Regions from separate parts of the Mixta mediterraneensis genome, predicted to be linked through region 1. Evidence: riboswitches for the same ligand, from Rfam matches in the RefSeq annotation. Region 1 holds a riboswitch; each other region holds the start of a gene.

Evidence for each region. A riboswitch is a leader RNA that binds a small molecule or an ion and turns the genes downstream of it on or off. The one in region 1 is predicted to bind thiamine pyrophosphate.
Region 2: another riboswitch for thiamine pyrophosphate. It lies ahead of thiC (phosphomethylpyrimidine synthase ThiC); the one in region 1 lies ahead of thiM (hydroxyethylthiazole kinase).
Region 3: another riboswitch for thiamine pyrophosphate. It lies ahead of thiB (thiamine ABC transporter substrate binding subunit); the one in region 1 lies ahead of thiM (hydroxyethylthiazole kinase).
Region 4: another riboswitch for thiamine pyrophosphate. It lies ahead of QRY16_RS19595 (FAD-dependent oxidoreductase); the one in region 1 lies ahead of thiM (hydroxyethylthiazole kinase).

The regions. Positions count from the first base shown of each region.
Region 1 is NZ_JASUAZ010000011.1:69,580-77,454, reverse strand. It holds gene QRY16_RS09585 (mannitol dehydrogenase family protein) at 1-529, shown strand, start outside; gene QRY16_RS09580 (GntR family transcriptional regulator) at 589-1,278, shown strand; gene fbaB (class I fructose-bisphosphate aldolase) at 1,383-2,435, opposite strand; gene thiD (bifunctional hydroxymethylpyrimidine kinase/phosphomethylpyrimidine kinase) at 2,580-3,380, opposite strand; gene thiM (hydroxyethylthiazole kinase) at 3,377-4,168, opposite strand; TPP riboswitch at 4,200-4,301, opposite strand; gene QRY16_RS09560 (flagellin N-terminal helical domain-containing protein) at 4,646-6,124, shown strand; gene QRY16_RS09555 (AEC family transporter) at 6,656-7,615, shown strand; gene QRY16_RS09550 (IS4 family transposase) at 7,725-7,875, shown strand, end outside.
Region 2 is NZ_JASUAZ010000044.1:4,615-12,489, forward strand. It holds gene QRY16_RS18185 (YjaG family protein) at 1-486, opposite strand, end outside; gene nfi (deoxyribonuclease V) at 549-1,217, opposite strand; gene hemE (uroporphyrinogen decarboxylase) at 1,220-2,287, opposite strand; gene nudC (NAD(+) diphosphatase) at 2,331-3,101, opposite strand; gene rsd (sigma D regulator) at 3,191-3,697, shown strand; TPP riboswitch at 3,788-3,886, shown strand; gene thiC (phosphomethylpyrimidine synthase ThiC) at 3,975-5,903, shown strand; gene thiE (thiamine phosphate synthase) at 5,900-6,532, shown strand; gene rpoC (DNA-directed RNA polymerase subunit beta') at 7,024-7,875, opposite strand, start outside.
Region 3 is NZ_JASUAZ010000015.1:49,409-57,283, reverse strand. It holds gene leuB (3-isopropylmalate dehydrogenase) at 1-288, shown strand, start outside; gene leuC (3-isopropylmalate dehydratase large subunit) at 293-1,699, shown strand; gene leuD (3-isopropylmalate dehydratase small subunit) at 1,703-2,308, shown strand; gene QRY16_RS11295 (MFS transporter) at 2,341-3,501, opposite strand; partial or broken gene sgrR (HTH-type transcriptional regulator SgrR) at 3,749-4,670, shown strand; TPP riboswitch at 4,728-4,832, shown strand; gene thiB (thiamine ABC transporter substrate binding subunit) at 4,879-5,865, shown strand; gene thiP (thiamine/thiamine pyrophosphate ABC transporter permease ThiP) at 5,841-7,451, shown strand; gene thiQ (thiamine ABC transporter ATP-binding protein ThiQ) at 7,435-7,875, shown strand, end outside.
Region 4 is NZ_JASUAZ010000054.1:11,953-19,827, reverse strand. It holds gene QRY16_RS19610 (HesA/MoeB/ThiF family protein) at 1-885, opposite strand, end outside; gene QRY16_RS19605 (thiazole synthase) at 895-1,653, opposite strand; gene thiS (sulfur carrier protein ThiS) at 1,657-1,854, opposite strand; gene QRY16_RS19595 (FAD-dependent oxidoreductase) at 1,854-2,783, opposite strand; TPP riboswitch at 2,923-3,042, opposite strand; gene QRY16_RS19590 (alpha/beta fold hydrolase) at 3,284-4,153, opposite strand; gene QRY16_RS19585 (TetR/AcrR family transcriptional regulator) at 4,211-4,828, opposite strand; gene QRY16_RS19580 (hypothetical protein) at 4,894-5,031, shown strand; gene QRY16_RS19575 (M60 family metallopeptidase) at 5,425-7,572, opposite strand.

The sequences.
Region 1 (7,875 bases):
CTTAATGGTAAACGAGCAAGCACCGACGCTGCGCACTCAGGGCATTAATTTGCAGGAATACGCCAGTAAGCTTATTGCCCGCTATGAAAATCGCGCCATTAAGCATCGTACTTACCAGATTGCGACCGATGGCACCCAAAAACTGCCACAGCGTCTGCTCGACAGCCTGCGCTGGCATCTGCGCAACGGGAGTCGTTGCGATCTGTTATTGCTTGGCATCGCCGCCTGGATGCGTTATGTCGGTGGCGTTGATGAGCAAGGCCAGCCGTTCGAGATCCGTGATCCTCTGAAAAACGAGCTGACAAAGTGCGTAGCAAACAGCGAGGAAGGAGAAGCACGCGTGCGCGCGCTGCTGGGAATAAAAACGGTTTTCGGCGAAGATCTCCCGCAAAATGTCGAGGTTGTTGCACGATTAACGGATTTTTATCAGCAACTTTTGCAGCAAGGTGCCCGCGCTACCGTTCACCACCTTATGAATCAGACAGCATTGCGCACTAGCAAAAGCGCTGGCGCAGATGTAGCGCGCTGATTAGACTGATTCTTTCTTATCGGGCTGGCTTTTGCCAGCCGTAATACGGATATTGCTGCATGTCGATCGCCTATACCATTACTACCAGCGAACCAGTGAATCAGCAGATATATCGGTATCTGCGCAAAGACATCGTTACCTGTGTGATTCAACCGGGTTCGCTGTTGTCTGAAAAAGACGTTTCTGCTCGCTTTAATGTGTCACGTCAGCCGGTGCGTGAAGCGTTTATTAAGCTGGCAGAGGCTGGACTGGTACAGGTGTTGCCACAGCGCGGCACCTTCGTTCGTAAAATTTCTGCCAAAGGCGTTGCCGATGGCCGCTTTATTCGGGAAGCAGTAGAAATCTCCGTCGTGCGTCGCGCCGCGCAGGAAATTGAAGCGCCAGCACTGATGGCGCTGGAGTACAATTTACAGCTGCAAAATATGGCCTCTGAACGACACGACAGCCAGACGTTTCTTAGCCTGGATGATGAATTTCATCGCCTGATCGCTGAAAGCATCAACTGCGCGCTGGCGTGGGAAACGGTAGAAAATATCAAGGCGGCAATGGATCGGGTACGTTTTTTAACGCTAAGCGAAGTCTCTCCACCAGAGCGTTTGATCCAGCAGCATGAAGAGATTTTCACTGCGCTGAAACAGCATGATGCCGATGCAGCAGAAGCAGCGATGCGTCGTCATTTGCAGGAGATGATTTTTTCTATTACACCAATAGCGGAACGCAACAGCGAGTGGTTTGAAGAAGGATCCTGAGCCAGCTCACTGCCCCTTCCACAACCAGGGCCAGCGGGTGCTGGCCTTTTTAGCCTTATCGAACGCAGCGGGAATTCACCCGTCGGCGGGAAAGCCAGTTTGAATTACGCAATCGTCACATCTTTAGACAAATACACATCCTGTACGGCATTGATCAATGCGACGCCATCTTTCAGTGATTTTTTAAATGCCTTACGACCCAGTATCAGCCCCATGCCACCGGCACGTTTATTAATCACCGCCGTGCGCACGGATTCGGCAATATCCGTTTCCCCGGCTGAAGCACCGCCAGAGTTGATCAGGCCAGCGCGCCCCATATAGCAGTTGGCAAGCTGATAGCGAACCAGATCGATTGGATTCTCTGTGGTCAGCTTGCTGTAGACCCGCTCGTCCGTATGACCAAATTTCACGGCGTTATAACCACCATTATTTTCCGCCATTTTTTGCTTAACAATATCCGCACCAATGGTTGCCGCCAGATGGTTAGCCTGCCCGGTCAGGTCAGCGCTGGCGTGATAATCCACCCCATCCTTTTTGAAATCGTTATTGCGCAGATAAGCCCACAGAACCGTGACCATCCCTAGTTCATGTGCCCGCTCAAACGCGGCGGAAATTTCTTCAAGCTGACGACGTGATTGCTCAGAACCGAAGTAAATCGTCGCGCCAACCGCTACCGCGCCCATATTGAACGCCTGCTCCACGCTGGCATAGAGCGTCTGGTCATATTGCGCCGGATAGCTCAGCGTCTCGTTGTGGTTCAGTTTCACCATAAACGGAATGCGATGCGCATAGCGCCGTGACACTGAAGCCAGCACGCCGTAGGTTGATGCCACGCAGTTACAACCAGCTTCAATGGCCAGCTCAACAATATTCTTTGGATCAAAGTAGTGAGGATTTGCAGCAAACGATGCGCCGGCCGAGTGCTCAACGCCTTGATCCACCGGCAGAATAGACAGATAGCCGGTTCCCGCCAGGCGGCCGGTATTATACAACGTTTGCATATTGCGCAGCACCGCAGGAGAACGGTTGTTATCGATCATGACGCGATCGACAAAATCCCCGCCTGGTAAATACAGGCTTTCCGCTGGAATGGTCATGCAGCGATGTTGGAGAAGGGAATCAGCTTCCTGACCCAATAACTGTACGATGTCCGTCATGTAAGCTCCTGTTAAATGTCGAAGATGAACCGGCACCCGCCGATTCGACCCCAACAGCCTGGACCGGAATGCCCCGTCGATGCAAATTGCTGACTCCATTTTTCAGACGGATCCGCAGAAAAAAGAGGCCCTTCGCGCTTTGCCCTACCACCATTGATGAAAATGATGCACCGGTCCAATGCCTTTCCCGACTTCCAGCGAGTCGGCCTGTAACAGAGCCTGTTGTAGCCAGGCTTTAGCTTCGCTCAGGGTATCGTTCCAGTTCTGATGACGTGGCCGCAACGCCGCCAGCGCCGCCGACAGGGTACAACCCGTGCCGTGGGTGTGCCGCGTATTAACGCGAGGTGCGGTAAAGCGCTGCTGCGCCGAACGCGTGATCAACCAATCGGGGCTCTCTTCGTCACTCAGATGGCCGCCTTTCATTAGCACCGCCTGGCATCCCAGGGCCAACAAGGCTCCCCCCTGGGTCAGCATCTCGTCTTCATTACGCGCCATTTCACACTTTAACAGCGCCGCCGCTTCGGGCAAATTAGGGGTAATCAGTGAAACCTGTGGCAGTAACAACTCACGTACGCTGGCAATGGCGTCAGGCGAAAGCAGGGCATCGCCGCTTTTTGCCACCATCACCGTGTCGAGTACCACAAACGGCAAACTGGCTCGTTTCAGGCGATTAGCTACCCGCTCAACGATCGCGGTTTCCGCTAACATGCCGATTTTTGCGCTGTCGATACGCACATCATCCAGCACTGAATCGAGCTGGGCCGCCACGAAATCAGGTTCGACACGGTAAACCGACTGCACGCCACAGGTGTTTTGTGCCACCAGCGCGGTGATAACGCTGGTGCCATAGGCGCCTAACGCAGAGAAAGTTTTCAGATCGGCCTGGATTCCCGCGCCGCCGCTGGGGTCGGTTCCGGCGATAGTTAAGGCATTAATCCGCTTCATACTGCCACCTCCAGCAGCCATAACGCATCAAGGAAAGCGGCGACAAAACTGCCCGGACCTTGCGACTGTGCGGCAGCTTTCTCACCCGCTAACGCCATGATACGGCAGGCGCTGGCAGCGTTAAGCAACGCATCCCCCGGCAAACTGGAAAACGCCGCCACCACCGCAGATAAAGCACAACCGGTGCCAACCACACGCGTCATGAGCGGGTTGCCGCCAGCGACGCTTAAAGTACGCGCGCCATGAGTAACGTAATCGACTTCACCCGTAACGATGACAATGGTTTGATAGTCGCGAGCAAGTTGTTGAGCGGCCTCCAGGGCGGCATCGGCCTGATGCAGACTATCGACGCCTCGCCCGCCAGCCGCCTGCTGCGCCAGCGCTAAAATTTCTGAGGCGTTACCGCGAATCGCGGCAGGTTTCTGGCGAAGCAATTGCTGGCAGAATTCGCTGCGTAATTTAAGCGCGCCAACCGCGACCGGATCGAGCGTCCAGGGCGTACCCGCTTTATTCGCAGCGGTTACTGCGGCCTGCATGGCAAGCTGGCGATCTCGCGTTAAGGTGCCGACATTTATCAGTAACGCATCGGCAAAACCGCTGAACTGAGCGGCTTCGTCAACATCAATGACCATGGCGGGGGAGGCATTCAGCGCCAGCAGCACGTTGGCGCTGAAGGTTTGTACAACGTCATTGGTCATGCAGTGCACCAGCGGCGCGTGTTGACGGAATTGATGCAGAATGGGCGCGACGAGCGCGTCAGAAAGGCGTTCAGGTTGATGTGTCATCATAACTCCCAACCGGCGAACAAGAAGGCAAATGCGGTCAGGCATCAGACTTCCCTACGCTGGCATTATCCAGTTCAGGTAATACGGGTATTTCTCAGCCCTTCCCTTGCGGAAAGCGGCACCCCGAGTCGTTAAGTCACTCTCATTACATTTCACCAGCATACGGGAAGTGTCGCTTGCAACACAAGCCAGCCTGACTGCATATGCCTTCTTGAGCGCCGGACACAGATACCCCCGACTTCCCTTTAGGCATTATCCAGCGGCTGAAAAAATAATGGTACATAGCGAGCTCTTCAAGCGACTGATGTATCAGCCATAACACTGGGCAACATCTCAGAAAGCGCTGAGCAGGAAAAAAAGAAATAAAAAAGGAAGTTAAAGTTTTTTTGGAGGGTGACGATAGTAGGTATGACGGCGCTGAAGCCGACGGGTTGAAGCCCACACCTTAACCAAATGACTTGATAAACAGGAACTTTTACCATGGCTCAAGTAATCAATACCAACAGCCTCTCGCTGATCACTCAGAACAACATTAATAAGAACCAGTCTGCTCTGTCTACCTCTATTGAGCGTCTGTCTTCTGGCCTGCGTATCAACAGCGCGAAAGATGACGCTGCGGGCCAGGCAATTGCCAACCGCTTCACCTCTAACATTAACGGTCTGACTCAGGCGGCACGTAACGCTAATGACGGTATCTCAGTTGCACAAACGACTGAAGGCGCACTGTCAGAAATCAACAACAACTTACAGCGTGTACGTGAACTGACCGTGCAGGCACAGAACGGCACTAACTCTGATTCTGACCTGTCTTCAATCCAGGACGAAATTAAATCACGTCTGGACGAGATCGACCGCGTTTCAGGTCAGACTCAGTTTAACGGCGTGAACGTGCTGGCAAAAGACGGCACCATGAAAATCCAGGTGGGTGCTAACGACGGTCAGACCATCGACATTGATTTGCAGAAAATTGATTCTTCTACACTGAATCTGTCTGGTTTCAGCGTTAAAAATAACGATGCTGTTACTACCAGCGATGCAATCACCGCGTTTGGTGATACAACAAGCACTACGGCAACTATTGATTATTCAACCACTACTCTTTCAACAGGTGCGTCAGCTGGAACGGGTGCTGCTATTTCTGGTATTTCTAAAGATACCAGTGGAAACTATTTTGCTCAGGTAACTGGAGGTGATAAACCAGGTTATTATGCTGTTACTGTTGATAGTGATGGCAAAGTTACTATGGATAGTGGTGCAACAGCTGAGGCTACAACTCCTACAGGCCTCACCGCAGCAACCAGCATTACCACAACTACCGGCGGTACTGATGTTGATTTTGGAGACGATACCGCCACGGCTTCGTTGGGTACTGTTAGCCTGGTTAAATTACAAGATGCTAATGGCAAAGATACTAATACCTACGCTCTGAAAGATGCCGATGGTAATCTTTATGCAGCGAATGTTGATGAAGATACCGGTGCTGTTTCAGTTAAAACAGCAAGCTACACCGATGCTGATGGCAAGCCTGTAACAGATGCTGTAGTTAAGTTAGGCGGCACCGATGGTAAAACCGAAGTTGTAACTGACGCTGCTTCTGGTAAAACCTACGCAGCAGCAGATTTGAAAGACGCAGACCTGTCAAGCACAGATAATACTGTTGAAGCTGTGGCTGACGGCAAAACTGCAGACCCTCTGGCAGCTCTTGACGCAGCGATTGCACAGGTAGACAAGTTCCGTTCAAGCCTGGGTGCAGTACAGAACCGTCTGGACTCTTCTATCACCAACCTGAACAACACTACTACCAACCTGTCTGAAGCACAGTCTCGTATTCAGGATGCTGACTACGCTACTGAAGTTTCAAACATGTCTAAAGCACAGATTATCCAGCAGGCGGGTAACTCCGTGTTGGCGAAAGCGAACCAGGTTCCACAGCAGGTACTGTCACTGCTACAGGGCTAATAGCTCATGGCTCCCCGCTTTTGCGGGGAGCTTTATTGTTTCAACCGTAAAAATATTGCTAATGCAGTATATTTACCGATGAAATCGTTGAGATTTTATTCATTAACCGAATTCAACCGGCAGTTTTTTTATTACGTTCAAGCCGGGCAACCAAATTCACCATAAAATGCCGGGCCTTAGCGGTATTATTTTCCAGACTAAAGGTCATCTGTTAATTATTCCCCGGTTTACGTTAATATCCTGACGGTACATATGCTGCTATTTTTTATGTCCAGTGATTCAGTCAGGAATGCGTCCACTTTCTGTTAATTTTGGCGTAAAATAATAACTCAGCGTTATATTCCTCTATTCTGACAGAGAAAAATATCTCTCCAGTTATTACCGAACTGTTATTAAAGATAATCACCTGCGCGGATTTATCACTGCTCTTTAATCCTGAACAACTTTTCTCATTTCGGACAATCAAAGCGTTACGAAGCTGGCAACAACCTGTTAACCTTGTTGCATTGAACCACTGACTCTTCATCGCTTATGCCAACCTTGCTGAATACGCTCAGCCATCAAATCTATTTATCCGCACCGCTGTTTGTTCTTATCTTGCTGGGCTACTGCCTGACGCGCGTCGGTAAATGGCCCGCCACCATCAGTGAAGGCATGAACCGCTTTGTCTTCAATGTCGCCCTGCCCTGTATGCTGTTTCGCGTAATGAGTGATTTTTACAAAAGCCCGCCGGTGGATTTTCGCCTGTTGCTGGCTTTTTTTGGTAGCTGCCTGCTGGTATTTATTGTGGGGCGTATACTGGCGACACACATATTTAAGCTGGATGGCGTAGCCGGTTCAGTATTCGCACTCGGTGGGATCTTCTCAAATAATGTGATGTTGGGCATTCCGGTGGCAACCGCCCTGCTAGGGACAGAAGCCTTGCCCTCGGTGGCGCTGGTACTGGTCTTTAACAGCCTGATCCTCTGGACGCTACTCACGCTTTCGGTTGAATGGGCTAAGCAGGGTAACGTCTCGCTAAAAGGTTTAGGCCGCACGCTGATAAGCGTGCTGAAAAACCCGCTGATCATTGGCATTCTGAGCGGCACCGCATGGAGCTTTTTACAGCGCCCGCTGCCGTTAATTGCCGCTGAACCGTTGCGTATGCTGGCGTCGATTGCGGCCCCGCTATCGCTGATCACGCTTGGCATGAGCCTGGCGCATTATCGGGTGCGCGAGGGATTGAAGGAAAGCTATACCATTTGTGTGCTGAAGCTGATCTTTCAGCCGATGACGGTATGGGCAATTGCCTGGCTGGCCGATCTGCCACCGCTGGAGAGCAAAGTGGTGGTCCTGCTGGGATCCATGGCGGTAGGCGTGAATGTTTATTTAATGTCGCAGAAATTTAATGTGATTACCGGCCCGGCGGCGGCCAGCATGTTATTTTCGACGATTTTTGCCGCAATAACGACGCCATTATGGATGATGCTGATGTCGCTGGCGGGATATTAAAAAACCCCGGCACCTGCTGGGGAATCCCCAGAAATGTGCGGGTGAAAAAAGACAGGCATAGAGTTATGTGATCTACTGATTGTGCCAACAATTCAATGAGATCACCTCTATGCCTGCCCATCAAGTATGCCAGAAATTTTTCCGCGACTCTCTGTTGCCGCTACATAAATACCGCCAGAACGCTCTGCTTGACGCCACAACGGCCATCGTTAACGGTGCATCACTTTCTCTGACCAGCATCGGGCGATTTATGCCGGGTG
Region 2 (7,875 bases), on a different contig from region 1:
GCGAAAAATCTCCCATTGCAGGTCCCATTCATCAATGACGGCGGGGTTTTCACGTAGCTCTTCGTCAGTCATTTCACGACCTGTCTGCGTCATTTCCAGCATCGCTACAGTGGTGATCGAACTCTCGCTGACGTTAATCGCATGCTCCAGCGTTTCACCGCTTAACTGCGCATGCAGCACTTCACTTAACGCCACGCAGGCATCGATAGCGGGATAAACGCCATAGACTTCAAAAGCATCACCGTCAGGAATAGCGGCTTCCAGCTTTTCAAGTTGGCTGTCGAAATTGATTTTCGCGTCTTTGACCGTGAGGTTTTCCCAAATTAAATCGAGAATACGACGATAAAGCGCCGGATCGGCAAACTGCGTCTGCGCGCAAAAAGCCCAATAATTGGGAAACATGCGTTCGCAAAGACAGGCCATAAAAGTCAAATGCTGCCAGCTTTCCAGCTTCGCCAGACGCAGGTGAACGGGGTTTTGTAACATGAAGGTGGCTCTTATTCATTTAGCTGGCGGCAGTGTATCGCAAAAATGCCGCATAAACAGTGTTAAAGCGCGTTTTGCCAGCGCTGGAAAGCCGTTCGGTTTGAGGCAACGGCATCTGCCCACCGCGTAGGCTCAGGCAAACGATAGCCGCGCATACAGTTTTCTACCCAATGCAGCGCGCTGTCGAGACTCACGCGATGCCCTGTGGCAATAAACAGCGGATTGCAACGCAGCTTGCTACGCCATACCCAGCCAATCTGCTCACCTTTATCGATCAGAGGCTGACGGCTGCCTGGCTGTGCATCAACATCCTCATAACGGCCACACAAACGACGTTTTGCTACACCGATAGTGGGTACATCCACCAGCAAACCAAAATGGGATGCCACACCAAGGCGACGGGGGTGTGAAATGCCGTGGCCATCCACAAACAGCAGATCAGGCTTTTGTTCAAGCAACTGCCAGGCCGCCAGCAGGGCTGGATATTCACGAAAGGAGAGAAAGCCTGGGATATACGGCATGGTGGTTTCAATGCGTGCGATACGGTGTTCGACCAGCTTTAAGGAGGGATACTCCAGGAGGACCATAGCGGCACGCGTAACCGTGCCATCCTGCTCAAAGCCGACGTCCGCACCGCCAATAAAACGCGGCGGCAGCACGTCAAAATCATCCTCCCGCACCACATCAGCGGCACGTTGAAGTTGCTCAGCACGTAGTGCGGCGATATCCATTTTTACTCCTGATGCCAGGGTCGAGACAAGCGATGCACCGCTTCAACAAACGCACCCGCGTGTTCAGGTGGGACGTCCTGATGAATGCCGTGACCAAGGTTAAACACGTGTCCCTCACCTTTGCCAAAACCTTCCAGAATTCCGGCAACTTCCTGTTCAATGCGTGCAGGCGGTGCATACAGCATAGAAGGATCCATATTTCCCTGCAAAGAGACTTTGTCGCCTACGCGGCGGCGGGCATCACCTATATCCGTCGTCCAGTCAAGACCCAGTGCATCACAGCCAGTTTCCGCCATCGCTTCCAGCCATTGTCCCCCACCTTTAGTGAACAGGGTAATCGGTACGCGGCGACCTTCGTTTTCGTGCAGCACGCTGTCGACGATTTTATGCATGTAATAAAGTGAAAATTCGCGATAATCGCGACCGGTAAGTACACCGCCCCATGTATCGAACACCATCACCGATTGTGCCCCGGCGCGGATCTGCGCATTCAGATACAAAATGACGCTATCCGCCAGTTTATCCAGCAGCGCATGCAGAGTTGTGGGATCGGCATACATCATCTTTTTAATTTTAGTGAAAGCTTTGCTGCTGCCGCCTTCAACCATATACGTTGCCAGTGTCCAGGGGCTGCCTGAAAAGCCAATCAGCGGGACTGCGCCTTGCAGATTCTTGCGAATAGTACGCACCGCGTTCATTACATAACCCAGTTCTTGTTCTGGGTCAGGAACCGGCAGGCGTTCAACATCGGCACGGCAGGTAACAGGGTTTGAGAAGCGCGGGCCCTCACCGGCTTCAAAGTACAGGCCGAGACCCATTGCATCGGGGATGGTCAGAATATCGCTGAAAAGGATCGCTGCGTCCAGCGCATAGCGGCGTAGCGGTTGCAGCGTCACCTCACAAGCCAGCTCGGCGTTTTTACATAGCGACATAAAATCACCCGCTTCGGCGCGGGTCGCTTTGTACTCCGGTAAGTAACGCCCGGCTTGTCGCATCATCCAGACCGGTGTGACATCAACCGGCTGACGTAACAGGGCGCGCAGGTAACGATCATTCTTCAGTTCATTCATTTTAAGGCTCTCTCAATTTCAGGCGCGTAGTGTAGCACTTTCCTTATGCACCGGCGCGGCAGATGGCTACGGTGTCTTCTATCAGACGGCGCGCCACAGTGCCAGGCGGCGGTAATACTGGCAGCGCGTCATAGCGGAACCAGGCGGCATCCAGCAGCTCCTTGCCATCATGTTGCAGTTCGCCACTGTCATATTCCGCCATAAAAGCCACCATGAGCGACTGCGGAAAAGGCCAGGGTTGAGAAGTCACATAGCGTACATTTTTTACCCGCACGTTACTCTCTTCCATCACTTCACGCGCGACAGCTTGTTCCAGGGTTTCGCCCACTTCGACGAATCCCGCCAGCACGGTATAAACGTTATTGCGATGCCGCGCGTGATTCGCCAACAAAATTTCCTCACCACGCCGTATGGCAACAATGATACAGGGTGCAATTTGTGGGTAATAACGTTCACGACAATGGCTGCACAAACAGGCGAACTCAAGTTTGCTACGGTGCATTTCGTGGCCGCAATAGCCGCACCATCGATGGGAACGATAAAATTCAGCCAGCTGAACACCCCGTCCGGCAAGTTGAAATAACCCAACCTCTTCATCAATTAATTGCCGTACCGACAGCATACTCTCGGCACGCGATTCGCAGATGAGCCAGACTTTTTCACCTTGCCACTCGCCAATGACCTGACCTTTACTGCCGACTAAGCCAAACTTCTTTGCAGTTCCATGCGGCAAATCGCCCTGCGGTAGCCAAAGTTTTTGCTCATGGCTGACAACCCACCATCCAGCGTCTACGCTTGAGATCTCGCATTGCATTTTTTTCGTCATCCTTAGCGTTAAACAACACGCTGAAGTCCTGATGTTAAGTGTGTAGACAAACAACTATAACTCACATGGAGTTAGATATGCTTAACCAGTTAGACGTACTGACCGAGCGCGTAGGTGGCAGCAGCGAACTCATCGATTCGTGGCTTGAAGCCCGTCGTCAGCTCCTGGTCGCTTATTACCATTTAATAGGAATGAAACCTAACAAAGAGGCGTTAACGACGCTGGATGAACAGGCGCTGGATAATTTTTGTCACGGCTTAGTCGACTACCTTTCTGCCGGGCATTTCAGTATTTACGAGCGCGTGGTGAGCGAAATGAATGGCGACAACCCAATGATTGCTGCAGCACAGTTCTATCCGCCGCTTGAGGCAAATACTGAACGTCTGATGCAGATCTATGATGGTCACTTACAGCAATCGATTGACGATGATAACTGCATGACTTTCCAGCAAGCCCTGTCTGAAGTGGGGGAAGTCCTGGAAGCACGCTTCACGCTGGAAGATAAATTGATTCAACTCACATGGGATCACCAGCTGGCGCGCCCACCGGTAGCTAACGATAATCACCTCACTCGCCCCGCTTAGCGTTAAGCGCATGTAAATATCTTGTGATTATCTATCAGCCCTTCTATGCTGGATGGGTTTTGACGACGAAAGTCTGATAAACCCGTTTTTAATTTCTTGTCGGAGTGCCTTAGGGCTGAGACCGTTCATTCGGGATCCGCGGAACCTGACCAGGTTAGAACCTGCGTAGGGAACAAGAGTAAATTTTATCCGTACGCTGGCAACACGTTGTCCACCGTATCGCTTACTCCTTCCGAACTCCGGACAAGCAACGTTCCCCTTTAACTGGAAAATTGCTATGTCTATGTCGAAAACCAACCGTCGCGAACAACGTGCCCAGGCGCAGAAATTTATAGATTCACTACAGGGCGGCAGCGCATTCCCTAACTCTAAACGCATTTGGATCACTGGCAGCCGTAATGACATTCGCGTGCCAATGCGCGAAATACAGCTCAGCCCAACCCTGGCGGGCGGAAGCAAAGATAATCCTCGTTATGAAGACAACGAAGCGGTGCCCGTGTATGACACTGCGGGTGCCTACGGCGATCCCGAGGCGCAAATTGATGTACACCGCGGCCTTGAAAAGCTGCGTGCGGGCTGGATTACCGAACGCAATGACAGTGAAAACCTCGGGCAAACAAGCTCAACCTACACCCAACAGCGCCTGGCCGATGACGGTCTCGATCATCTGCGTTTCGAGCATTTGCCCAAACCACGTCGTGCCAGAGCGGGCCGCTGTGTGACGCAGCTGCATTATGCACGTCAGGGCATCATCACACCTGAGATGGAATATATTGCGCTGCGCGAAAATATGGGTCGCGAGCGTATTCGTGGCGATGTGTTGCTGCAACAGCACGCAGGACACAGCTTTGATGCGCACCTGCCAGAAAATATTACCCCCGAGTTTGTCCGACAGGAAGTCGCCGACGGTCGCGCCATTATTCCCGCCAATATCAATCATCCTGAATCGGAACCAATGATCATTGGCCGCAACTTCCTGGTGAAGGTGAACGCCAATATTGGTAATTCAGCGGTTACGTCTTCGATCGAAGAAGAAGTGGAAAAGCTGGTCTGGTCGACTCGTTGGGGAGCCGACACGGTAATGGATCTTTCCACCGGGCGTTATATCCATGAAACCCGTGAATGGATCCTGCGTAACAGCCCGGTTCCGATTGGTACCGTGCCCATTTATCAGGCGCTGGAAAAAGTAAATGGCGTGGCAGAGGACCTTAACTGGGAAATTTTCCGCGACACGTTGCTGGAGCAAGCCGAGCAAGGCGTTGACTATTTCACCATCCATGCCGGCGTGTTGTTGCGTTACGTGCCGATGACTGCCAAACGCCTGACCGGTATTGTTTCGCGTGGCGGCTCGATTATGGCTAAATGGTGTTTATCGCATCACAAAGAGAGTTTTCTTTATCAGCATTTCCGTGACATCTGTGAAATCTGTGCCGCCTATGACGTTTCGCTGTCGCTGGGAGATGGCTTGCGGCCCGGCTCGATTCAGGATGCCAACGACGAAGCGCAATTTGCCGAACTGCATACGTTAGGTGAGCTGACGAAGATCGCCTGGGAATATGATGTTCAGGTGATGATTGAAGGTCCGGGGCATGTACCCATGCAGATGATTCGTCGCAACATGACGGAGCAGCTGGCGCACTGCCATGAAGCGCCGTTTTACACCCTCGGTCCACTCACGACTGACATCGCACCGGGATACGATCATTTCACTTCAGGTATTGGTGCAGCAATGATTGGCTGGTTTGGCTGTGCGATGCTGTGTTACGTCACGCCAAAAGAGCACCTTGGTCTGCCAAATAAAGAAGACGTGAAGCAAGGTTTAATCACTTATAAGATTGCCGCCCATGCCGCCGATCTCGCGAAAGGTCATCCCGGCGCGCAGATCCGTGATAACGCCATGTCTAAAGCGCGTTTTGAATTTCGCTGGGAAGATCAGTTTAATCTGGCACTGGACCCCCATACGGCACGGGCTTATCACGATGAAACGCTGCCGCAAGAATCCGGCAAAGTGGCACATTTTTGCTCTATGTGCGGCCCCAAATTCTGTTCGATGAAAATTACACAGGAAGTGCGCGACTACGCCGCACGTCAGGAAGCCGCCGCACAGCCGATTGAAATTGGCATGGCAAAAATGTCCGATACTTTTCGCAGCCGTGGAGGAGAACTTTACCACTCTGCGGACGCTATTCAGGAGGAGAAAATATGAATGCATTTCCCGCAACCGCGCCGCGCTTAGGGCTTTATCCGGTAGTTGATAACGTAGAGTGGATTGAGCGGCTGCTGCAGGCTGGCGTGCGCACCATTCAGCTACGGATTAAAGATCAACCTAACGAGGTGGTGGAACCGGCTATCGCTCAGGCTATTGCGCTGGGTAAACGCTATCGCGCACGCCTTTTCATCAATGATTACTGGCGACTGGCGATCAAACATCACGCCTATGGCGTGCATCTTGGGCAGGAAGATCTGGATGTTGCGAACCTTGAACTGATTAATCAGGCAGGATTACGCTTAGGCATTTCGACGCACGATGATACTGAGCTGGATCGTGCCCTGGCTTTGCGTCCCTCTTACATTGCGCTCGGGCATATCTTTCCTACGCAAACAAAAGAAATGCCTTCTGCGCCGCAGGGCTTAACCGAACTGAAACGTCATCTGGCGCGCTTGCAGGATATTTCCACCGTGGCGATTGGCGGCATCAGCATCGCGCGAGCCCCTGATGTGCTGGCAACTGGCGTGGGTAGCATCGCGGTAGTTAGTGCGATTACAGAAGCTGCTGACTGGCAGGAAGCAACACGTACTTTGCTGGCGTTGGCCGAACCTGAAACCGTTAGTTAACGCGGTAATGGAACGCGCCTCCACATTCGCGTATTTACTGCTGCAATTGTGGATTTAAAGCTGGGAAGCCGTGCACAGTGATGAAGCTCGTCACTGGCGCGGCTTGTTTGTTCTGAGTAAAGTTGCTCCCGTCAGGCAAGCTTCGCCTGTCCAGGGCCGGTTCCCTCCTCTTTCTGGCCCTGTTTCTCTCCCCGTTCATGGCTAGTATTCTTGCTCAGGATTATCTGTTTCACTGCCACACTCAACAGGAGCAATGCTTGCCCGGTGTTGTTGGCCAGCGGTCGTTCACGAGACAGTTAACAGACGATGACGATCGCAAAGTGGAAATGGATAACAGGCTGGATATGTGGCTCACGCAGCGGGTGAAAACTGGACAGCAAAAGCTTTGGTATCGTTATTCACAGCAGCCTCAATGGCGATAAGTGAAATAGGCTAAATGAAAGACATAAAAAAACCCTGCCAGGCAGGGTTTTTTATTACATGACTAACGATTATTCGTCGTTATTACCACCGAGACCAGCATTCAACAGCTCAGCCAGGCTCGCTGAGGCTTCATCCGCAGTCACTTGCGGTACAGCCTGGACTTCGCCTACCTGACGGCGACGCATACGATCCTGATGATAAGCGTAACCCGTACCGGCCGGGATCAGACGACCCACAATGACGTTCTCTTTCAGGCCACGCAATTCGTCGCGTTTGCCCGCAACGGCTGCTTCGGTCAGGACACGTGTTGTCTCCTGGAACGATGCGGCAGAGATAAACGACTCGGTTGCCAGTGACGCTTTGGTGATACCCAGCAGGTCACGTGCAAAGGTTGCAGCAACTTTTCCGTTCGCTTCCAGTTCGCGGTTAGCGATCTTGATGCGAGAAAACTCTGCTTGTTCACCTTCCAGGAACTCGGTGCTACCCGCGCTCATGATGGTCGCTTTACGCAGCATCTGACGAACGATAACTTCGATGTGCTTATCGTTAATCTTAACGCCCTGCAGACGGTAAACGTCCTGCACTTCGTTAGTGATATAACGCGTCACCGCATGAACGCCACGCAAGCGCAGAATGTCATGTGGTGATTCTGGGCCATCGGAAACTACGTCACCACGCTCAACACGTTCACCTTCGAACACGTTCAGCTGACGCCATTTCGGAATCATCTCTTCGTATGGATCGCTACCATCAACCGGTGTGATCACCAGGCGACGCTTACCTTTAGTCTCTTTACCGAAGGAGATGATACCGCTAATCTCCGCCAGGATAGCTGGCTCTTTCGGACGACGCGCTTCAAACAAGTCAGCAACGCGTGGCAGACCACCGGTAATATCCTTAGTACCGCCGGATTCCTGTGG
Region 3 (7,875 bases), on a different contig from region 1:
TCTGCCAGCCTGAATGAAGACGGTTTTGGTTTGTACGAGCCCGCAGGCGGATCGGCACCCGATATTGCCGGTCAGAACATTGCTAATCCGGTTGCGCAGATTCTGTCTCTGTCACTGCTGCTGCGTTATAGCCTGAATGCCGATGACGCCGCCGACAGCATTGAGCGTGCTATCAGCCGTGCCCTGGAAGAGGGTTACCGTACCAAAGACTTAGCCGGTGATGGCCCTGCGATCAGCACAGATGAGATGGGCAGCATCATTGCCCGCTTTATCGCCGAGGAAAAATAAAATAATGAAAACGTTATACCAGAAGTTATTTGATGCACATGTCGTTCACGAAGCCCCCAACGAAACACCATTGCTGTATATCGATCGTCATTTGATTCATGAAGTGACATCACCACAGGCGTTTGACGGCTTGCGTGCGCATGGCCGTAAAGTTCGTCAACCGTCAAAAACCTTCGCGACCATGGATCACAACGTCTCAACCCAGACCAAAGATATTAATGCGTCGGGCGAGATGGCACGTATTCAGATGCAGGAATTGATGAAAAACTGTGCCGAATTTGGCGTGCAGCTGTATGACCTGAATCACCCGTTTCAGGGCATTGTGCACGTTATCGGTCCAGAACAAGGTATGACCTTACCCGGCATGACCATTGTTTGTGGCGACTCGCATACTGCAACACATGGTGCCTTTGGCTCGCTGGCATTTGGTATCGGCACGTCAGAAGTTGAGCACGTTTTTGCCACGCAGACCCTGAAACAAGGTCGCGCCAGAACCATGAAAATTGAAGTATTGGGCGAGGCGGCTACCGGCATCACCGCCAAAGATATTGTGCTGGCGGTAATTGGTAAAACCGGTAGCGCAGGCGGCACCGGGCACGTTGTTGAATTCTGTGGTCCAGCCATTGAAGCGCTGAGCATGGAAGGCCGTATGACTCTGTGCAATATGGCGATTGAAATGGGCGCTAAAGCCGGTCTGGTCGCACCCGACGATACCACCTTTAACTACCTGAAAGGCCGCCAGTTTGCGCCACAGGGCGAGCAGTGGGAGCAAGCGGTTGAATACTGGCGCACGCTGAAGTCAGACGAAGGAGCCGAATTCGATACGGTAGTGACCTTGCATGCGCAAGACATCGCGCCGCAGGTGACCTGGGGAACCAATCCGGGTCAGGTCATTGCCGTTGATGAAGCCATCCCGAATCCGGCTTCATTTGCCGATCCGGTTGAGCGCGCCTCAGCGGAAAAAGCGCTGGCTTACATGAATTTGCAACCCGGCATCAAACTGACCGAGGTCAGCATCGATAAAGTCTTTATTGGCTCCTGTACGAATTCACGTATCGAAGATTTGCGTGCGGCGGCGGCGATTGCCAAAGGTCGCAAAGTCGCGCCCGGTGTGATCGCGATGGTCGTACCTGGCTCCGGTCCGGTAAAAGCGCAGGCGGAAGCGGAAGGTCTGGATAAGATATTTCTGGACGCGGGTTTCGAATGGCGCCTGCCGGGCTGCTCAATGTGTCTGGCAATGAACAATGATCGCCTGAACCCAGGTGAGCGCTGCGCCTCGACCAGCAACCGTAACTTTGAAGGCCGTCAAGGCCGTGGCGGCCGCACCCATCTGGTCAGTCCGGCAATGGCGGCGGCGGCGGCGGTAGCAGGTCATTTTGCTGACATCCGTGAACTGACGACAGGAGCATAAGTCATGGCGAAAAAATTTACCCAACATACCGGGATTGTGGCGCCGCTGGATGCGGCAAACGTCGATACCGATGCCATCATTCCTAAGCAGTTTTTACAAAAAGTCACGCGCACCGGGTTCGGTCAGCACCTGTTCCACGACTGGCGCTTTGAAGACGACGCCGGCACCACCCCAACCCCCAGTTTTGTGCTGAACAAACCGGAATTCAAAGGCGCCAGCATTTTGCTGGCGCGCGAGAATTTTGGTTGTGGATCATCGCGCGAGCATGCTCCCTGGGCGCTGACCGATTTTGGCTTTCATGTCGTTATCGCCCCGAGCTTCGCCGACATCTTTTATGGCAACAGCTTCAACAATCAACTGTTGCCTGTGAAACTGAGCGATAAAGACGTCAATGAGATGTTCGAACGGGTTGCTGCTCAGCCAGGCATCCGTTTCACCGTCGATCTTGAAGCGCAAACGGTTATCGCTGGCGATAAAACCTATCCGTTTGAACTGGATAGTTTCCGTCGTCACTGCATGATTAATGGCCTCGACAGCATTGGCCTGACGCTGCAACACGAAGCGTCAATCTCCGATTACGAGCTCAGCCAACCGGCTTTCCTGCGTTAATTGCTATGGGCGACTTTCGGGTCGCCTTTTTTTTAGCCATTACGAACCCGCGCTGTCAGGGCAAAAGCCGCTATCGCCAGGCCTAACGCCAGCCAGTACACCGCGATGTGGCCCAGGTGTTCGCTTAACGTTCCCTGAATCACCCCCGCCAGGATCATTCCCGTTGAAATCGAATTCGTAAACATCGTGGTGGCCGCCCCAGGCCTTCCCGGCATTAAATCCTGAAACCACAACATACCAATACCGGCGATAATGCCGATAAATACGGCGTTAAATAGTTGCAGGAGCAATAATGCATTACGCGAACTGAACAGCACCAGACCAAGATAGAACACAATACCGGCTGCCAGAGCGATCAATATCAGGTTACGTTTCCCGATGCGCTTCGCACAATAGCCCGCCAGCAGCATCACCGGAATTTCCAGACTTGCCGCCATACCCATTAACAAACCAGCCAGCTTTTCTGGCAATCCCAGCGTGCTGCTGATATACAGCGGCATATCAATGATATACATGGTATTACAGGTCCACATTATCATCGAAGCGATGAACAACATGCGTACATCACGATTACGCCAGCCGCTGATGGGTATGCCACCACTGTGCATCAGCGAATCCGCGCGTGGTACCGATGGCAGCGTAAACCAAATCAGCAGGATACAGATAAAGAACAGCGTCGCCGCCACCATAAACAGCGTGATGAAACCGTAATTAAGCGCTAACGTGAATGACAACGGCGGCCCAATCACCCACGCCAGCGACAGCTGCGCACGCATCACTGAACTGAACATCACTGCTTCGCGTGCTGACTGATCGGCATATTCACGTGCCAGCGCAAAAATTTGCGGTATTGACACGCTGGCCAGTGCTGACAGCAGCACGCCAAGCGTGATCAATGTCAGATAATGACGTGTAAAGGCAAACAAAATGGCATTACACAGCGCCATCAGACAGCAGAACAAAATAATATGACGGCGATCGCCCACACTGTCCGAACGTTTCGCCACCATCATGCTGACCACAATCCCTGCAATCGCGTTGAGGGTAAAAAATAGCCCAACCCAGAAAGGACGCGCCTGCACTTCACGGGTCAAAAACAGACTGAGCGTCGGCGCCTGTAATGCACCCGCCACGCCAATCATGAACGACGTCACCATAAACGCGAGATAAACTGGATTGACGCGCGATTTCATACCGCAATCCCTTTAAAATGAGGAAAAAAGAAGGGTAGACAATAGCGTGCATCCTAAAAAAAGCCAGCGGTGAAAAACCTGCTGGCGGTGTAATTACACCCTACTCAGAATACGATCCCGCATGGCTGCGCGATCATGGCAGAGCGCTATTTATTGCTAAATGCCCCCCGCTCTTCCAATGAGATCAAGTTTGTTTCTAATATGAGGCAGGAAAAACAGAGCGCTTTTTACCGGGAGTTCCTCTTTTATGCCCTCATCGCGCCTTAAGCAGCAATTTATTCGCCTGTGGCAAAGCTGCCAGGGCCAGACGCAAATCACCACGCTGAATGAGCTGGCGGAATTGCTGCACTGTTCACGTCGCCATATGCGTAACTTGCTCAACGCTATGCAAGTCGCCGGTTGGCTGATTTGGCAAGCGGAAGCCGGGCGTGGCAAACGTTCACAGCTAGCGTTTTGCTATACCTGTCTGGCGTTGCAGCAACAGCGGGCCGAAGATTTGCTGGAACAGGATCGCATCGATCAACTTGTTCAGCTGGTTGGCGATAAAGACCAGGTGCGCCAGATGATTAGCGCCTGTCTGGGCCGCAGCTTTCGCCAGGGCAGGCGTATTTTACTATCGCCCGCGGCTCAATTTGCTGCCCGGATCGCCACTGCGTCGCTCCGAAACGCATATAGCACGACAAATTTTCAGTGGATTAACGCGTATAAATGAGGAAAAAGGGGAAGCTGAAGCCAATATTGTGCATCACTGGCAGCGAATCTCATCACTGCACTGGCGTTTTTTCTTACGTCCCGCAATCCGCTTTCATCACGGGCGAGAATTAGAAATGGCCGATGTGATAAGCAGCCTGGAACGGCTGCGTTATCAGCCCCTGTTTTCGCATCTGCAACACATCACTTCTCCCGCCCCCTGGACGCTGGACATTACCTTAAGTCAGCCCGACGACTGGCTGCCGTGGTTACCTGGCAGCGTGAGCGCGATAATCCTGCCGCGTGAATGGCCGGAGCGGCGCGATTTTGCCCGTCACCCCCTTGGCAGCAGGCCTTACAGCGTAGTGCGCAACCAGCAAAGCCAGCTAAAAATCACCGCCTTTGATGATTATTTCGGTTTTCGCGCCTTAATTAATGACGTTTCAATTTGGGTGCTGCCGGATATTAGCGATGAGCTGGTTTACGCCGCCGACGCTGTGATCCTTTCACCCTGGCCGCGAAATGACTAGAATAACGCGTTCTCAACGGGGTGCCGCTTGCGATTGCCGTAAGATGCTGAGATATACCCGTCGAACCTGATTCGGTTAGTACCGACGTAGGGATTTGAGAGGCCAGCCAGCTCAGATCCTTTGCGACTCAACGACCATTCTCCTGAAGGAGCGCAAAGTGTTAAACAAAGTCCTGTCCCTGTTGCTGCTGTTGTCGGCCTCTGCTTTTGCCGCTAAACCGACTTTAACCGTTTACACCTACGATTCGTTCTCCGCTGACTGGGGACCCGGCCCGGCGGTGAAAAAAGCCTTTGAAGCACAATGTCATTGCGAACTGAAATACGTGGCGCTGGAAGATGGCGTATCGCTGCTTAATCGCCTGCGCATGGAAGGTAAAAACAGCAAAGCCGATGTTGTTCTGGGCCTGGATAATAATCTGCTACAGGCCGCGCAGCAGACCGGCTTATTTGCTGCCAGCGACGTAGACACCAGCAAGCTGCAACTGCCTGGCGGCTGGCAGGATAAAACCTTTATCCCCTTCGATTACGGCTACTTTGCCTTCGTCTATGATAAAAACAAACTGAAGAACCCGCCCAAAAGCCTGAAAGAACTGGTTGATAGTCCAGAAAAATGGCGCGTTATTTATGAAGATCCACGCACCAGTACGCCGGGTTTAGGCCTGCTGCTGTGGATGCAAAAAGTGTATGGCGATCAGGCACCCCAGGCATGGCAGAAGCTGGCGCAGAAAACCGTTACCGTTACCAAAGGCTGGAGTGAGGCCTACGGTTTGTTCCTGAAGGGTGAGGGTGATTTGGTGCTCAGCTACACCACATCTCCCGCTTACCACCTTATTGAAGAGAAAAAAGATACCTATGCGGCCGCGCCGTTTGCTGAAGGGCATTACCTGCAGGTTGAAGTCGCCGCGCAACTGGCCAGCAGCAAACAGCCAAAACTGGCGCAGCAGTTTATGCAGTTCATGTTGTCGCCCGCCTTCCAGCACACGATGCCAACCGGCAACTGGATGTATCCGGTTATAAAAACCGATCTGCCGGCAGGTTTCTCGTCGCTGAGCATACCCAATACTGCGCTGCACTATTCTTCACAACAGGTTGCCGCCCACCGCTCAGAATGGATTAATGCATGGCAACGCGCCGTCAGCCGTTAATGCCGCTCTGGCTGATTCCCGGCCTGCTCGCCACGCTGCTGTTAGGCAGTGTGGCGCTGCTGGCCTTTTCTACGCTATGGATGGCCGCGCCAGACACGCCCTGGCACAGCGTATTGCAGGATGAATATCTGCACCACGTTATCGCCTTTTCTTTCGGCCAGGCGCTGCTATCTGCATTGCTGTCGCTGCTGCCTGCGATTGCGCTGGCGCGTGCGCTTTATCGTCGGCGCTTTCCCGGCCGTCAGCTGCTGTTGCGCCTGTGCGCAATGACGCTGGTGCTGCCCGTGTTGGTGGCCGTATTTGGCCTGCTCACGGTTTATGGTCGCGTCGGCTGGCTGGCGCAGATCTGCCAGTTTTTTGGCATCCGTTATGGCTTTTCGCCGTATGGGCTGCAAGGCATTTTGCTGGCACACGTTTTTTTTAATTTACCGCTGGCGACGCGTTTGATGTTACAGGCGCTGGAAAGTATTCCGGCTGAACAGCGCCAACTGGCCGCGCAACTCAACCTGCGCGGCTGGCACCATTTTCGCCTGCTGGAATGGCCATGGCTACGCCGACAGGTGCTGCCCACCGGCGCGCTGATATTTATGCTGTGCTTTGCCAGTTTCGCCACCGTGTTATCGCTGGGCGGCGGGCCACAGGCAACCACTATCGAACTTGCCATTTTTCAGGCGCTGAGCTACGACTACGATCCCGGCCGGGCGGCGCTGCTGGCGCTCATTCAGCTAATCTGTTGCCTGACGCTGGTGCTGCTTAGCCAGCGTTTCAGTAAGGCGATCCCGGCAGGGAGCAGCCAGTTGCGCGGCTGGCGCGATCCACAGGATTCGTATTTTGCTCGCCTCAGTGATGTGTTGTTGATTGCCCTGGCGTTGCTGCTGCTGCTCCCCCCGCTGCTGGCGGTGATTGTGGATGGCCTGCACGGTGGGTTACGCGGCGCGCTGGTCCAACCCGCGCTGTGGCAAGCCACGTTGACTTCGTTGCGGATTGCATCCGGCGCGGGTCTGCTATGCGTGCTGCTCACCATGATGCTGCTGTGGAGCAGCCGGGAACTGCGTTTGCGCCAGCGCAACGTCGCGGCGCAAATCATGGATACCAGCGGTATGCTGATCCTGGCGATGCCCGGTATCGTGCTGGCAACAGGCTTCTTTCTGCTATTTAATGCCACCATCGGTTTGCCCACTTCTGCTGACGGTTTGGTCATCTTCGCCAATGCACTGATCGCTATCCCTTACGCTTTAAAGGTGCTGGAAAATCCTATGCGCGACATGGCTGAGCGTTATGCAAATCTGTGTGGATCGCTCGGCATCAGCGGCTGGAACCGGCTGCGGCTCATTGAGCTGCGCGCGCTGAAACGCCCGTTAGCGCAGGCGCTGGCCTTTGCCTGCGTGTTGTCGATGGGTGATTTTGGCGTGGTGGCGTTATTTGGCAATGCGGATTTCCGCACCTTACCGTTCTATCTTTATCAACAGATCGGTTCCTATCGCGGCGCAGACGGTGCGGTTACCGCCCTGTTGTTACTTGTGCTCTGTTTGTTACTGTTTACCCTGATGGAAAAATTACCGGGCCGCCATGCTGACTCTGAATAACCTTACCTATCTTTATCAGCATTTACCGATGCGCTTCAGCCTGAGCGCGCAACGTGGCGAGCGGCTGGCAATCCTTGGCCCTAGCGGCGCGGGCAAAAGCACGCTGCTGAGCCTGATTGCGGGTTTTCTGCCCGTCAGCCAGGGAAGCCTGCACATTGACGGACACGATCATACCCAAAGCGTACCGGCGAAGCGCCCGGTTTCGATGCTGTTTCAGGAGAATAACCTCTTCCCGCACCTCAACGTACAGCAGAATATGGCGCTGGGATTACATCCCGGTCTCAGGCTGAACCCCACCCAACAGCAGCAGCTTGCAGAGATTGCTGAGCAGGTGGGATTGCGTGATCTGCTGACGCGTTTACCGGGCCAGCTATCAGGCGGACAACGTCAGCGTGTCGCGCTGGCTCGCTGTCTGTTACGCGAT
Region 4 (7,875 bases), on a different contig from region 1:
ACTGGCACAGACCAGCACGATGCGCCGATCGATCGGCGGTTGCCAGTTGACGAGCTGTTCGGGCAACACACGCTCCACACGGCTGGCAATACTGACCGGCGCTTCTTCAACACTGCGTAGTTCGACGATGCAGTCGTCATCATTCAGCTGATGTGAATCGATAAAAGCGAATCCTGGACTTTCCGGCTCTTCCGCACGTTCAAAGCGAAACTGGCGCATATGCCAGCCAACAAAATCACAATTGATCATGCAGCCGAGCGGAGAAAGTTCGAGCTGCAGCAATATGCTGAGGGCCATTTGTGCCTGTAACGCACCAAGCGTGGCTACCGCAGGTCCCATTACGCCAGCAGTATTGCAATTCGCGGATGCGACAGGCAATTGTGGGAACAGAGCGCGATAACTTGGCGCGCCTGCACAAAAACTCCCAACATAGCCTTGTCGCCCCAAAACTGATGCGCACACCAGGGGAACACGGCGCGGAAAACAGCTATCAGACAGTTGATAAGTGATGGCAAAATTATCGGCTGCATCAATAACCAGGTCGATGCCATCTAACGCGTCTGCTAACCGGCTGGCGCTGAGCGCATCAGGAACCGCCTCTACTTTGCATTCGGGATTACGCTGCGCTAACGCGCGTTGGGCGCAAATTACTTTAGCCTCACCGATGTCCGCCATGCCAAACAGCGTTTGTCGATGCAGATTATGCAACTCGACCACATCGCCATCATAAAGACGGATAAATCCAACCCCCGCCCCAGCCAGTAACGGGAGCAGTGTGGAACCCAGTCCGCCTGCGCCAACCACCAGCACGCGCGCGCTGGCTAAACGCTGCTGGCCTGCTTCTCCGATCTCTGGCAACATTGTTTGCCGCTGATAACGATCCATCTTTTATCCTTAGCTGAGCTGGGCCAGACCAAAAATCGGCGTAGAAGCCGCAGCCATTTCGCGCCGCTGCATCATGCCAGCCTGCTGCGCAATCAGCCCGGCATCAATTGCCGAAGCGAAGGCGCCAGCCATACTCACCGGATCGCCCGCTTTGGCGACAGCGGTATTCAGTAAAATGCCATCAAAGCCCAACTCCATCGCATGGGCGGCCTGGCTTGGCGCGCCAATACCTGCATCAATAATCAGTGGAATATCTTTAAACCACGCGCGCATTGAGCGCAGCCCTTCAATGTTGCGCAGCCCCTGACCAGAACCAATTGGCGCTCCCCACGGCATCAGCAGTTCACAGCCCGCTTCCAGTAGCTTTTCACCCAGAATCAGATCTTCAGTGGTATAGGGGAAAACGTTAAAACCCTCCATACAGAGAATGCGAGCGGCTTCCACTAACGCAAAGGGATCGGGCTGCAACGTATCAGCGTGGCCAATCACTTCCAGCTTGATCCAGGATGTGTTGAACAGCTCACGCGCCATCTGCGCCGTGGTAACCGCTTCTTTGACCGTATGACAACCGGCGGTATTCGGTAAAATCCGCTTATTGAGCTGCTTAAGCAACTCCCGAAAGGCCCCGCCCGCGTTGCCTTCGCGACGCAGGCTAACGGTAATGATTTCGGCTCCTGAAGCATTAATCGCCTGCTGTAAAATTTCTGGCGAAGGATACCCGGCGGTGCCCAGTAAAAAGCGCGACTGTGGCTGAAAATCATAAAACATCACTTATCCTCCCTGCATTGGCGACAACACTTCTAACTGGCTGCCCGCTGCGATTTTCTGTATTTCATATTGCGAACGCGGAATGAATTCGCCATTGATAGCGCTGGCAACGCAACTGGCATCAATTTGCTGTTCACGCAGCAGTTCGGCCAGCGTGCTGGCTTCAGTATCAATCGTGCGGCCATTGAGATGAATACGCATTACCTACTCTCCTGGGTCAGTTGCTGCATCAGTTTTTCGGCCATTATCGGTGCCAGCAAAAAGCCATGACGATACATACCATTTACATAAAACAGGCCATTTTCGTAGCGAACTTCTGGCAGATTATTGCGATAAGCAGGACGCAAACCGGTGCCGCTTTCAACTATACGGGCTTCAGACAAGGCTGGATGAATGGTGTAGGCTGCGCTGAGCAACTCCATCATGGCACGAGCGCTAATGGGGCTGTCATCATGACTTTCTACCATAGTGGCGCCCAGCATGAAGCGCCCTTCCGCACGCGGCACCAGATAGCATGGAAAACGAGGGTGGAGCAGCCGTACCGGGCGTGAAAACTGTACCTCATTACTTTGCAGGATCAGCATTTCGCCGCGCACCGCCCGAAGTTCGGGCTGCGCCTGAACGGCATGGACCCCGCGGCAGTCAATAATTTGCCCGCTGGCTTTGCCGCTGTGAAAAGAAACACCGGACTGAAGGAGTTTTTCACGCAGCTGCTGCATCGCATGCCGGGGATTAAGATGGGCTTCACTGGCAAAGTACAAACCGCGTGCGAAACGATTTTCCAGCGCAGGTTCAATGTCGCCAGGCGCAACCCATTGATGTTCCGAGGTCATTTTAGCAAAGCGTGTTAGCTCCTGACTGTCGCGCGGCGGTGCGATCACCAGCGTGCCGTTATGCTCAACGCCATTAACACGTTTTGCCCACCACGCGGCAGAATGCTGTCCCCAGTCGATAACGGCTTGCGGCGCACTTTCCGCTTCACACCATGGGGCAAGCATACCGCCCGCCCAGTGTGACGCCGGGCAGCATTCATCTTTGCAGATTACATCAACCGTTTCACCACGTTCGGCTAACAGCGTTGCGACACACAATCCTGAAACACCGCTGCCCAGTACCGACCAACGGCTCATAATACGCGCTCTGCTAGCGAAGCAGTTTGATTGAGAGAGATCATCACTTTGGCCTCGTCATTTAACAGCGAAGACCCGTGATACAAGAAAGGGAAAAGCAGGAGCAAGACATTACGGCCCTTGCAGCAAGGATTTCAAAACAATGAAATCCGAGTCTTCCTACGCCAGTATCAACTGGGTCAGGTTCTAAGGGTCGCTAAGCCGCGCGCTGCGCTATTAGCCTCTCAGTCTCTTTGGCGAGACTCCCCTGACAGGTTCTATTTGTATTTTAAGGGCGCGGATTCGTCAAGTACATGCAGGGAAATATCTCCCGTGCATTGTTTGCGACTTCCTGTGCGAAGCCTGTCTCACAGGGACGATGAACCTACCGTCGAATGCACTTTTGCAGTAACGCGCAGCCTCTTTCAATGGCTTTTTTGCTGCGCTTCTGCAAATAAACTGCCGATTCGATAATGCGCTGCCAGAGATCAGTTTCTGTTACTGAACAAAACGCAGCCATTTTATGCCGTAAAAAATATCTGTAACGCGTCGGCTAATAGTGAGGGTTGTTCTTCAGGAATAAAATGCCCGCTATTCGCAATGGTTAAGCTTTCAACCTGACTGGCAAATGCGCGTAACGGCGTGGCCATATCCGGGATTGATCCTTGATCGGCGCTCACCGCTAACAGCGGAACAGTAAGTTTTCTCTCTTTCAGGCGAGCGCGGTTTTGTTCGGCGGATTGCGCCAGCGAACGATAAAACGCTAAAGCGGCGCGTAGTGCACCAGGGCGGCAAAAAATACGCAAATACTCGGCCATGACTTTTTCATCAAAAATATCCGGGTTTTTCGCTTTACGTTTCAAAAACCAGTCAAGATAAATCGATTCCCGTCCGCTGATTAACATTTCCGGCAGATCGCTGACGATATGAAACGCAAAGTGCCAGGTTTTCCAGGCTTTATCCGGCGCGATCGGCAATGCATCTGGCAATGTAATACCGGGAATACCTGCATCCAGCAGCGCCAGCTTTATTACCTTGTCGGGAAACTGAGCGGCCAGCGGAAACGCGACCCATGCGCCAATATCGTGACCCACCAGATTGAAACGGGTGATATTCAATTGTTGAAGTAACGCGACGATCAGCTGCGCCACGGTTTCAGTGTCATAGCCGTTGACCGGTAAGTCGGAATCACCCTGCCCCGGCAAATCGACTGCAATCACGTGAAATTTTTCCGCTAATCTCGGAATGACAAATCGCCAGGCGAAGCTGCTCTGCGGAAAGCCCGCCAGCAATACCACGGTTTCAGCATTCTCCTCACCAGCGCTGAGGTAATGCAGGCGCTGATGGTTAACCAGAGCAAAGTTTCGCTGGTGCTCAATGACATCTTTCATCTGCTTTCTCCTGAATATTATTTAGGTAATGATCGTTTCCTATTAGGGGAAAAATTTTTAGCTGAGGATTTTTAACGCCAGCGGCACGATAGTTTCATCAGGGCGTGTTGGCGCAATTTTCCCTGCTACGCGCATGCCAAGCACGATACACAACATCAGCGAGGCCGTTGCATCTGCATTGAGTTCAGCGTTGATCGAGCCATCTTGCTGTCCTTGCTGAATGAGCAAAGTGAGAGTTTGCAAATTGCGCGTCATCGCTTCACTTACCGCCTCGGCAAGATCCTCCTCAAGCGTCTGCAGTTCCACTGCGCTGCCCGCCACCAGGCAGCCGCGCTTCCCTTCAAGATCTCGTACCGAATCGACGTAAAAATGCAGAAGAGCCTCAAGCCTGGCGAAACCTGTCTTGCCGGATTCCAGCCGGGTGCGTAGCTCGCCATTACGCAACGACAGATAGCGTGCAAATACCTGCGCAAATAACTGGCGTTTATCGCTGAAGGCTTTGTAAATACTGCCCGTGGTGAGCTGCATGGCCTCGCTGAGATCACCCATCGACGTGGCATGGAAGCCTTTTTCACGGAACACCAGCATTGCTCGATCCAGTACTTCGTCGAGCTGGAATTCGCGTGGCCGACCACGGTATTTGGCAAGGATTTGTCTGGACAACAGTTCGCTCACTTAGGAAATGATCATTTCCTATAAGCTAGCGGAAAATACGCTTGAAGTGAAGCGAGGAATGAGCAGTGCAGCAAATCCTGTTGCCGCGCCTGCTCAGTCAGCCAGATTTGCGCTTCACCCAATGTAGAGAACTGACCTTCACCGAGAGCGAGATGAAGGCCGATATCAAAATCACGTTAAGTATGTTTCTGCTGGCTAACTGAATCGCCACAGCGACTGACGTGAACTGCAAGCGGGTGATCGTTTCATACTGCAAACCATTAAAAACAGCAAAAAGTACGCTTTCATGCGTCTTTTGCATTTAAACGTCCGAAGGATTTACCGATACCCATGCCGGACAGGATGTTTGTCGATTTCAAAGCATCAAGGGAGGCGCAATATTATGTGGGATAAAAATTCCGGAAAGCGCAAACCGCCAGAGATAAAACCCTATATAATCAAATAATTAAATGGAATCTCGCGAGAGTCATTCTGTTGATTTGGCAATCTCTGTTAATCACTTCACACTTTCCAGTAAATTCAGAAAGGCGCAGTCCAGTAAAGAATATCAGACGCGCCTTTCGCGAAGACAGGATGAACGGGTATGCAACGTTTTATTATTTACAAGCGGCGTGCATGTTTTTGGCACCCAGCTCGCGCCACACAGCCCATTCATCTCCCGTACCTGGTTTATCCCCTACGGTCCACCACCCGTTCAACCAGGTTTTGCCATTGTAAGTCACCTTCACACAGGGATTTGGATAGGTTTTCTCCTGCTTCCATGAATTGTTGTCAGCGGTATCATCACCCGTAATGTCAATGTGGTGACTCATTTCTGCACGACGGTGGCCTGAATAGAGTTCGGCAGTCACATGGGCGAGATAATGACCCGCTTTCAGTCCGGCCTTGATTTGCCCGTTCAGGCTAATTCCGTCAGGGATGGTGTGGCCGTCTTTGCTCAGGGACCACTGGTAGTGAATGTTTCCCTGGTTGTAGTCAAAATTGGCTTTCGCTTTTAAAACCACGGGCTTGCTGCTTTCCATTTGATGATCGCCAGTGACGACCACCTGTGGCGCACTGACCGTCACCTTAATCAGCGCTTCCCCTGTTTTACCCGCTTTATTCGTAGCCGTTAAGCGGAAGGAAGCCTCGGTGTCCGTTAAGCCAGCCGGTATCACAATATCCGTTCTGGCAGCATCTGGTGTGCGGGCTGTAATGCGATCGTTACCGGCTATCCTCTCCCATTTATACGTCACATCCTGTTGGTTTGTGGTTGCGCTGACGCTATAGCTGTAACTGGTGCCAACTGTACTGATAGCATCAATCGTGGCGCGGCTTAGGGTAACCGTAGGGGCTGATACATTTTGCGCCTGTGAATAATCAAATTTGATGTTGCTGTCACGGTTTTCCCAGATAGGATCGGTCATCCAGGGCAACGACAACTGTTTAATGTGATCTTTGGTCGTTTGGGCGGGCGGCAGTCCCCACTTTTCATAAAACGGTGTGAGGTCATAGCCTGAAAGCCGGCTGGTTTCTAAAATAAAGCGCTGAATTTTGGCGTCTGAGCTGGCTGGCTGTTCATTTTTCGGCATTTCACGATACACTTTTCCTAAGCGCGCATAAAAATCCTTGCCGAAAGTGAGATCCAACTGCCAGAGCATAGCAGCCTTAAGGTGTAACTCCTGCTCATGATAGTTTCGCTGCGCTTGTTCAAAGTATTTGAACGCTTTATCCCAGGTTCCTGCCACCTCAGGGCGGGGAAGATTACCCAGCTCACGTTGTACATAGAGAGAGGTTAAATTGACGGTTACCTCGGTCATGCCGTCCCATTTTTGAGTCTGCATCTGGAAATGATGCCCAAGCTCATGCCAGGGGCCCCAGCCATCACTTCGCAGAGTCTGCTCATTCACCGCAGCTTTAATACCGTTCTCTGTGCAACTTTGTATACGCCAGGACCAGGCATTCAGCGCACCACTACAAGCGTCATCATTCACTACCCCTTTAGGTGGTATACCATCTAAAAAATGAAAACGGTGCGGAATACGACGATGCAGACTGTTGCTCTCAGTGGCCGACAGCCCATACTGATCTTCAGCCCAGGATACAATCTTGTCCCATGTTTCAAGCATACCGACAGGATTGCCATCCTTAATCAGGGTTTCTGCCTTATCCCGACGTAAGGTAATCATCATCCTGTCGCTCAGCAGCTCAGCATACGGAGAGGCTTTCATTTCCGGATCTGCCAGCATACCCTGCCAGTCGCTTTTGCTGTTTTTATTCAGGATAAAACGCGGAAAAGGTCTTCCACCCTGTAAATTAATCGTTATATCGCTCTGGATGGGATTACTGAAATTAGCGATATACAGAATGCCATCCTGCGTTACCGATACAGTATTTAAACCACGATTCAGTTTTTGCCGCTGAGCGTGCTTGTACTGGTACGTCCTGTCATGCGGGACGCTTATAAATGCCTCCAGTGAAGGGGATGCATTGCCAGAATAATCAGCGTTAATAGTGAGGACATCCCCTTTTTTTACCCAGTATCCGGTCGATTGCAAAGGCGTCTGGTCAAATCCACGCTGTTGTTTGTTACGTAGTTCTCCCGGCGATCCCGGCTGTTCAAGTTTAAACTGGCGAGGAGCTTCCAGCGCGGCTTTGGTAGATTGCGTTAGCGCATCGGGTGTTACCGCTGAAACAACAGGAGGAAGCGTTAAAAAAATGGATGCGGCCAATACGGAATAAGAAAACACAGTACGTCTGTTCATAAAGTCCTTATATTTTTTACATTTTGAAATCCTTCTACAGCAATATAAACAATTTAATTTTAAGAATGTGCCTGTGTTAGCTAAGATTTTCCCTGGCAGATAAAATGTGGAAATGTTTACAGGCAGGTCCGCCTCCCTCTGTTCACTCACACCATGCCAATACCGCTGTCCTCTGTGGGCCTGCGGGAATATCAATGAGGCCGGGAAGTGGAAAAAAGACGCAATGGATGTGAAATATTTGTCAGCTTCTGCTGAGTGTCAGGTCCGGAAACATGGCGCTGCCGTTAGCCCTGATGCACATCG